2 regions of the Methylocaldum gracile genome follow, and region 2 is predicted to be linked to the other one. Evidence: predicted binding sites of a transcription regulator. Region 2 holds the regulator's gene; the other holds the start of a gene.
The links. Region 2 encodes HrcA, which represses chaperone genes, less so after heat shock. Its sites were predicted from a motif close to TNTTAGCACTCNNNNNNNNNGAGTGCTAANA; they were not measured.

Region 1: the regulator HrcA is predicted to act here: its motif matches at 2,621-2,651, upstream of groES (co-chaperone GroES).

Annotation. Positions count from the first base shown of each region.
Region 1 covers NZ_CM132196.1:714,745-719,169, reverse strand. The annotation lists gene ACWJJK_RS03185 (vWA domain-containing protein) at 1-249, shown strand, start outside; gene ACWJJK_RS03180 (DUF2905 domain-containing protein) at 253-468, shown strand; gene ACWJJK_RS03175 (c-type cytochrome) at 824-1,144, shown strand; gene ACWJJK_RS03170 (NAD(P)/FAD-dependent oxidoreductase) at 1,195-2,466, shown strand; gene groES (co-chaperone GroES) at 2,702-2,992, shown strand; gene groL (chaperonin GroEL) at 3,035-4,425, shown strand, end outside.
Region 2 covers NZ_CM132196.1:835,229-839,653, reverse strand. The annotation lists gene recN (DNA repair protein RecN) at 1-79, opposite strand, end outside; gene ACWJJK_RS03630 (NAD(+) kinase) at 82-966, opposite strand; gene bfr (bacterioferritin) at 1,027-1,491, opposite strand; gene hrcA (heat-inducible transcriptional repressor HrcA) at 1,666-2,724, shown strand; gene grpE (nucleotide exchange factor GrpE) at 2,810-3,427, shown strand; gene dnaK (molecular chaperone DnaK) at 3,504-4,425, shown strand, end outside.

The sequences.
Region 1 (4,425 bases), 120 kb from region 2:
CCGCCGCGCAAAGGCTATTATCTTTCCTGGCTGGACGAAAACCATCTACGTGAACTGAGCGCGACAACCGGCCTCCGCTATCATCGCCTGGAAACGCCGGAAGGTCTCATGGACGCATTACGCGCCCCGGAATTCGTCGAGCGCCGCACGACCAAAACCGACATTCGGTGGCTGCTAGGCATCGCAGCACTCTTGCTGTTCGCGACGGTCTACTTGATTGATGGTGGCGAAGCGTCAAAGAGGACTTGAGCGATGTCTTTCGGGAAAATTCTCATCTACGTCGGTATCGGCCTGTTTCTGCTCGGATTGGTCCTATCCTACGCCCCGGGACTGTTCGGCTGGTTCGGAAAGCTTCCCGGTGATATCCGGATTCAGGACGAGAATCGGTACATATTCATCCCCATCACCTCCATGATCATCATCAGCCTCGCGCTGACTCTGCTGATCAACCTGTTCTTTCGTCGCTAGCCGGCGTCACAACCGCCGAGCTCGCGTCCATCGTCGCAGCTTCATCTAGCCGCGTGAACACCAGCACGGGTTTCCGCTAATGCCATATCAACTTATTGTTTTATTAGCATATTCTGTAACTCCTTTGGTCACGACCCGGTACGTTAACCCGGTATTCGGGAACAAGAATCCGCCCAGAAAGCGGCCGCGGCATGGAAATTTCAGTACATCCCGTAGGGTTACCGAAACACACCCGAAACCTGCCCCCCCACCAAGGGCGACAGAGAAACGTCCCGTCGCGCGGGGAAACTTAAGTGACCGCGCGACGGCAAACGAATTGGCCAAACCTCATTAACGTCACCGAGCGAGGTAACACATGCGTAAATCGTTTTACCCCCTAAGAACGTGTTTCGTATTGATTACTGCCACGGCCACTCCACTAAGCGCCTTTTCCGAGCCTCCCGCCGGACGTCTCCTTGCCGCGCAATGCGCGCAATGTCACGGAACCGACGGATCGGGCTATGAGTCGCTGGCAGGGGAGTCTGCCGACGAGTTGTATGACGAGCTGATCGAAAGAAAGTACCGCCCGGTCGAGGACATCATGGACAGGCAAGCCCGCGGTTATACCGATGATCAACTACGGTTGATCGCCGACTACCTTGGCTCGCTTCCGCGAGCCTCGTCCTCGGACGACTAGCCTCCTACCGCAGGACCAATGACGCCAACTCCCGACAGGAGAGACTAAACATGACTGCTTTCAACAGACGGCAATTTCTAAAACTCGCCGGCGCAACCTCGCTTGTTGCGGCCATGCCCAGAAGTTTGAGCGCCGCGACACCGCTCTCGAATCGAGTCGTCATCATCGGCGGAGGCTTCGCTGGCGCGACGGCGGCCAAATACCTCAAACATTGGGACAATACCATCGATGTCACCCTGGTTGAGCCCAACGCCACACACTACGCCTGTATTTTGTCCAACCTGGTCATCACCGGCGCCATCTCGATGAACCGGATCAACCTAAGCTACGACGGTTTAAGAAATCGAGGCGTCAAGATCGTCCAAGCCCTGGCTACCGCCATCGACCCGGTCGGTAGCAAGGTGGGTCTGTCGAATGGCGCCACACTAGACTACGAGCATCTGATCCTTGCGCCCGGCATCGACTTCATCAACCCGAATCCGGCCGGAGCCGAACGTCTGTACGACCCGAACCTGACGCCCCACGCCTGGAAAGCCGGGCCCCAGACTACCCTGCTCAAGAATCAATTGGCGGCCATGCCGGACGGTGGCGTGTTCGTCATGAACGTCCCCAAAGCGCCCTATCGCTGCCCACCCGGCCCATATGAGCGTGCATGTATCGTCGCCGCTTATCTGAAGCGCAAGAAGCGACGTTCGAAGATCATCGTGCTGGATGCGAACCCAGACATCGTGGCCGAGCCGCATACATTCGGCACGGCATTCAGCCAGACCTATGCAGGAACGCTCGAATACCACGCCAACGTAGGCATTACCCAAGTCAATTCATCGCTCAAGACAATAGACACCACGATCGGCGCGTTGTCGGCGGACGTGCTCAACATGATTCCCAACCAGAAAGCCGGACAGATCGTCTTCGACGCCGGCGTGGTCAACGATCCGACGGGCCGATGGGCGACGGTCGATCCGCTGACTTACGGTTCAACCGTCTACGAAAACATCTATGTGATCGGCGATTCTCAGGCAACGGCACAACCGAAGTCCGGCCACATGGCGAACTCCCAGGCCAAAGTTTGCGTCGACTCGATCATCCGCGCGTTCGTCGGCGAAACACCGGACCCGCAGCCGACGACCAATTCGGCCTGCTTCAGCCCCATCACCGAGACCGAAGCGTCGTGGTTGACTGCGGTTTACCAATACGATCCGACAACGCACAGCATGAAGCGCGTCGAGGATTCGTTCGGCGAAGCGGCGGAGCCGTCGTCGGAAAATTACGAGCACATGTTCCATTGGGCCGACAACATCTTCGCCGATTCGTTTAGGTAGGGCGGCGACCCGCTTTCCACAAGACCGGCCACGCGAGGCCATAAAACCGAAGGCCAGCCTAACGCTGGCCTTCATCCTTTCTGAAATGCTAGCTCGATTCGGTAATCAAAATTTCATATTGCGCCCCTTGAAAACTAAATCCGCATCGCTATATTGTTAGCAGCTCTCGACAGAGAGTGCTAACACTACAGTGTTTTTTTGAGGTTCAAACTTCTTCAAGGAGAAAACAGTCATCATGAAAATTCGTCCCTTGCATGACCGTATCGTCGTAAAACGCTGGGAAGAAGAAAAAACATCCCCGGGCGGAATCGTCATTCCCGACACCGCAAAGGAAAAGCCGATCAAAGGCGAAGTGGTTGCTGTAGGAAACGGAAAAGCCCTGGATAACGGTCAAGTGCGCGCACTGGATGTAAAAGTCGGTGACAAAGTCTTGTTCGGCAAGTATGCCGGTACCGAAGTCAAAATCGACGGCACCGAATATCTGATGCTGCGCGAAGACGACATCATGGGCGTATTCGAAGCCTGATCCACGACCTAACGTTCAGACTGATTTTGGAGGAATTAACTGATGGCAGCTAAAGAAGTCCGTTTTTCCGATGACGCCCGTCAGCGCATGCTGGCCGGGGTTAACGTTCTGGCCGACGCAGTGAAGCAGACCCTGGGCCCGAAAGGCCGTAACGTCGTGCTGGAAAAGAGCTTCGGCGCACCGACCGTCACCAAAGACGGCGTTTCGGTCGCAAAAGAGATCGAACTGAAAGACAAGTTCGAGAACATGGGCGCTCAGATGGTGAAGGAAGTCGCCTCGAAGACGTCCGACGTCGCCGGCGACGGCACCACCACGGCAACCGTCCTGGCTCAGGCCATTGTCCGCGAAGGCTTGAAATCCGTAGCGGCGGGTGCAAACCCGATGGATATCAAACGCGGCATCGATCAGGCGGTCGGCGTGGTCATCGAAGAGCTGAAGAAACTCTCCAAGCCCTGCACCGACAGTAAAGCCATCGCCCAGGTCGGCACCATCTCCGCCAACTCCGACGAGAGCATCGGCAAAATCATCGCCGACGCGATGGACAAGGTGGGCAAGGAAGGCGTGATTACCGTTGAGGAAGGTTCCGGTTTGGACAACGAACTGGATGTTGTCGAGGGTATGCAGTTCGACCGCGGCTATCTCTCGCCCTATTTCATCAACAGCCAAGAAACCATGAGCGTCGAGCTCGAAAACCCGTACATCCTGCTGCACGACAAGAAGATCTCCAACATCCGCGACTTGCTGCCGCTGCTCGAAAAAGTGGCGAAATCCGGTCGTTCGCTGTTGATCGTCGCCGAGGATGTCGAAGGCGAAGCGTTGGCGACCCTGGTAGTCAACACCATGCGCGGCATCATCAAGGTTTGCGCCGTTAAGGCGCCGGGCTTCGGCGATCGCCGCAAGGCCATGCTGGAAGACATCGCCATCCTGACCGGTGGCCGCGTCATTTCCGAAGAACTGGGCCTGAGCCTCGAAAAAGTCGACCTGGGCGATCTCGGCAGTGCGAAGAAGATCCAGATCAACAAGGAAAACACCACCATCGTCGACGGCGCCGGCAAAGCGGAAGACATCAAGGCTCGCGTCGAGCAGATCCGCAAGCAGATCGAAGACACCACCTCGGACTACGATCGCGAGAAACTGCAAGAGCGCGTGGCCAAGCTGGCCGGCGGCGTTGCCGTGATCAAAGTCGGCGCAGCCACCGAAGTCGAGATGAAAGAAAAGAAAGCCCGCGTGGAAGACGCGCTGCACGCAACCCGCGCTGCGGTTGAAGAAGGCATCGTTCCGGGCGGCGGCGTCGCTTTCATCCGTGCTCAAAACGCGCTGAAGGATCTGCAGGGCAAGAACCACGACCAGACCGTGGGTATCGCCATCCTGCGCCGTTCGATCGAGGAGCCGCTGCGTCAAATCGTGACCAACGCGGGCGAAGAAGCTTCGGT
Region 2 (4,425 bases):
GCACGGTCAATCCGCGCTCAAACTCCAGATCGAGTGATCGGACGACGGCCAAATCTCTGATGCTGAGGTGGACAAGCATAGTCAGCTTCGATAACCGGAGCTCCAGTTGAGCTTCGCTCTGAGAATCTCAAAGAAATCATAGTCAAGCGGATGAAGAATGCGAAAAGTCTTAGGTTCTCTTCGAATCTCGATGCGATCCTCTATTTCGACATCAGGAAACGACACATTGTCGCAAACGACCTGAGCTTTGAATTGTTTGCTGGGACGGAAGGCAATTTCGATTACGCTGTCGTCATCCACCACGATCGGACGATTAGACAAGGTATGGGGATTGATCGGCGCTAATACGATAGCCTTAAGCGTGGGATAAAGAATCGGACCTCCAGCCGACAGGGCGTAAGCCGTAGAGCCCGTGGGAGTTGACGCGATAAGCCCATCAGAGCGTTGCGAATTCAGAAAAACGCCGTTGATCGATGCCTCAATCTCGATCATGCTGGCGGCATTCCCGCTATGCACGACTACTTCGTTAACCGCCGTCTGCTCGTATATCACATGACCGTTGCGAAAAATTTTCGCCCGCAACAGAAAGCGCTCATCGGCACTGTAGCGTCCGTCAAGAATTTCATCGAGCTTCGCTCCGGCGTCCGACGGAGAAATATCGACCAGGAACCCCAATCGCCCCAGATTGACCCCAATCAATGGAATCTCGAACTGCGCGAGAACACGCGCGGCGGATAAAAGTGTGCCATCGCCGCCAACCACAATTGCGAGATCGCAGCACTGGCCTATTTCGGCAACGGTACACGTTTCCGGCGAAGAATCGGCTACGAAATGAGCGCAGTCCCGTTGCACCAAAACACGCAGGCATCTCCCGGTAAGATGTCCGTAAAGCGAGGAAAGGGTTTCGGCTATGCGTGGCGCATCGGGCTTCCCGATTAGGGCTACGTTCCGGAAAATGGATGGCATATGTGTCTGAAGCCGCGAGCGTCCCGCGTCACTGTAAATGGGGCTGACCGGTACCGCAGCTTACATCTGAGACTGCAAATAGTTCTGCAGGCCGATTTTCCGAATCAACTCCGCCTGCGTTTCAAGCCAGTCGACCTGCTCTTCCTCATCTTCGAGTATCTCTTCCAGAAGATCTCGGGAGACATAATCTCCGGCCTTTTCACAAAACTCGACCGCTTCGCGCAGCAAAGATACGCTTTGAAGTTCCAACTGAAGGTCGCAGCCGAGCATTTCCTCCGGATTTTCTCCGATCTTCAAATGCCCCAAATCCTGCAAGTTTGGCAATCCTTCAAGAAACAAAATACGCTCGATCAACTTGTCGGCACGCTTCATCTTACCGATAGATTCATCATATTCGTGCTTGTCGAGCTCGCCCAACCCCCAGTTCCTGTACATTCTCGCATGAAGAAAATACTGGTTAATGCCGATCAGTTCGTTGCCCAGCACGCGATTAAGATAATCGATAACCGTCGAGTCGCCTTGCATAATTCTCTCCTTGGATATGGAAGCGTTCGCCATGTGGTGACCTAAGATTTACACCTAATTAGACGCCGCTTTGCTCGATATGGTATGAGCTTCTTGACACATTATCTAGGGGTTGCTAACTTTTTAGCACTCGATGGTCTCGAGTGCTAAAACCCCCACCATTCGAGGATACCGGTGCCTAAATATCCCCAATTGAGCGAGCGAGCCCAACACTTGCTTAAAGTGCTGGTGGAGCGTTATATCGGCGAAGGCCAGCCGGTTGGTTCGCGGGCTTTAGCGCGCGACACCGGCTTGAATTTAAGCCCGGCGACGATCCGCAACATCATGGCGGATCTCGAAGACATAGGGCTGATCACATCGCCACATACGTCAGCGGGACGCATGCCGACGGTAACCGGCTACCGTTTTTTTGTTGATACCTTGCTGACCATCAAACCTTTGCAGCAAGACATCATCCGACAGCTCCGCCAGGACCTGAATACTCAGGAAGATCCCGACGATTTGCTCGAAGCCGCCTCTCGCGTCCTCTCGGAAGTAACCCATATGGCGGGCCTCGTGATGTTGCCGCGCAGGGAGATAGTCACCTTCAGACACATCGAATTTATCCCGCTGTCCGGTCAACGCTTGCTGGTCATCCTGGTCACTAACGAACAGGAAGTCCACAACAAGATCATTCACTCACCCCGTCAGTTCACGCCTGCCGATTTGCAAGCGGCAGCAAATTTCCTCAATTCAACCTATGCAGGCAAGGATCTAACTGCGATCCGCGAGAGTCTATTTAACGACTTGCAGGAAATGCGGAATCGTTTAAGCCAGGAAATTATTGATGCGGCTGAAATCGCGGATTTGGCGCTTAAGGATAAAGGAAAACGTCGGAACCCGTTTGTGCTAACCGGCGAAATCAATCTGATGGATTTTGCCGATTTGGCCAATATGGAGCGGCTCCGTTCCTTATTCGAAACGTTTCATCAGAAGGAAGACTTAGTCCATCTACTAGACCGTTGCCTAGAAACCCCCGGCGTCAAGATCTTTATAGGCGAGGAATCCGGCTATCGTGCGCTGGATCAGTGCAGCCTGGTAACCGCCTCCTACTCTCTCAATGGCGAGGCGGTAGGCGTACTCGGCGTTATCGGCCCCACCCGCATGGCGTATGAGCGGGTCATTCCTTTGGTTGACATTACCGCGAAATTGTTGGGGGCCGCCTTGAATCAAAAATCGCTGACCCCATCTTAATTCTTAACCCATATTGGTAGAAATCGTCGACCTGTGTGCGTGCATAGGCACACGGGCTCATTATTTTTCGTTGAGGAGCAGTTATATGAGCAAAGACCAGGCTTCGCCCGAATCGGCGCCAAAGGCGCCAGATCAAGCGGAACAAGCCGCTTCTGTCGACACGGCAATCACAACGGAAGAAGGTGTTGTCGAACCAACGCCGATCGAGCAACTTGCACAGCAATTGACCGAAGCAACTCGCCGAGCGGAGGAGAATTGGGACAAATTCGTACGCACCCAGGCCGAGTTGGAGAATTTGCGCCGACGCTCGGAAAAAGAACTCCAGAATGCCAATAAATATGCTCTGGAGAAATTTTCGAAGGAGCTATTGACCGTGGTCGATAGCCTCGAACTCGGGCTGCAAGCGGCCGTCGGAGAGACCTCGGATGTGGTGAAATTGCGCGAAGGCATGGAGCTCACGCTAAAGCAGCTGAATTCGGTACTGGAAAAATTCAGCGTCCGAGCAGTGGATCCCATAGGCGAAAAGTTCAATCCGGACTTACACCAGGCCATGGCGATGCAACCGACCACTGATATCGAGCCCAATACGGTGGTAAAAGTTTTCCAAAAAGGATATCTCCTCCATGATCGCCTGTTACGTCCGGCCATGGTGGTTATTGCCCAAGCCGCCGCAGAATCCACGCGCATCGACGAGCAAGCTTGAAATCAGCCTTGGCGCCCCCATATTAACGCTAAACCCACACCTAACCCACAAGCTATTGATTAATTTGGAGAATTAAATGGCGAAGATTATTGGCATCGATTTGGGCACCACCAATTCCTGTGTGGCCATTCTTGAAGGGGGCAAACCGCGCGTCATCGAAAATGCCGAAGGCGCTCGCACCACCCCCTCGGTCGTGGCCTTTACGGCCGATAACGAGGTACTGGTCGGGCAGTCCGCTAAGCGGCAGGCGATCACCAATCCCAAGAATACCTTATATGCCATAAAGCGGCTTATCGGACGCCGCTTCAAGGATTCTGTGGTTCAAAAAGACATACATCTTGTGCCGTACAAGATTGTCGAAGCCGATAACGGCGACGCGTGGGTCGAAGTCAACGGCAAAAAAATGGCCCCCCCGGAAATTTCGGCACGCGTATTGATGAAGCTGAAAAAGGACGCCGAAGCGTTTCTCGGCGAGGAGATCAAAGAGGCGGTCATCACCGTACCCGCGTACTTTAACGACTCCCAACGCCAAGCAACGAAAGACGCCGGCCGCATTGCTGGGCTCGATGTCAAGCGCATCATCAATGAGCCGACCGCCGCAGCCATGGCCTTCGGTCTGGACAGAAAGCACGGAGACATCAAAGTTGCGGTCTACGATCTCGGCGGCGGTACGTTCGATATTTCCATCATCGAAATTGCCGAAGTCGACGGTGAGCATCAGTTTGAAGTACTTTCCACCAACGGCGACACCCATCTTGGCGGCGAAGACTTCGACCTGCGCATCATCGATTACATCTGCGACGAGTTTAAGAAAGAGAACGGCATCGACCTGCACAATGATCCGTTGGCTCTGCAACGCCTGAAGGAAGCGGCGGAAAAGGCGAAGATCGAGCTGTCTTCGAGCCAGCAGACCGACATCAACCTGCCCTACGTCACGGCCGATGCGAGCGGGCCCAAGCATCTCAATATGAAGCTTACCCGTGCCAAGCTCGAATCCT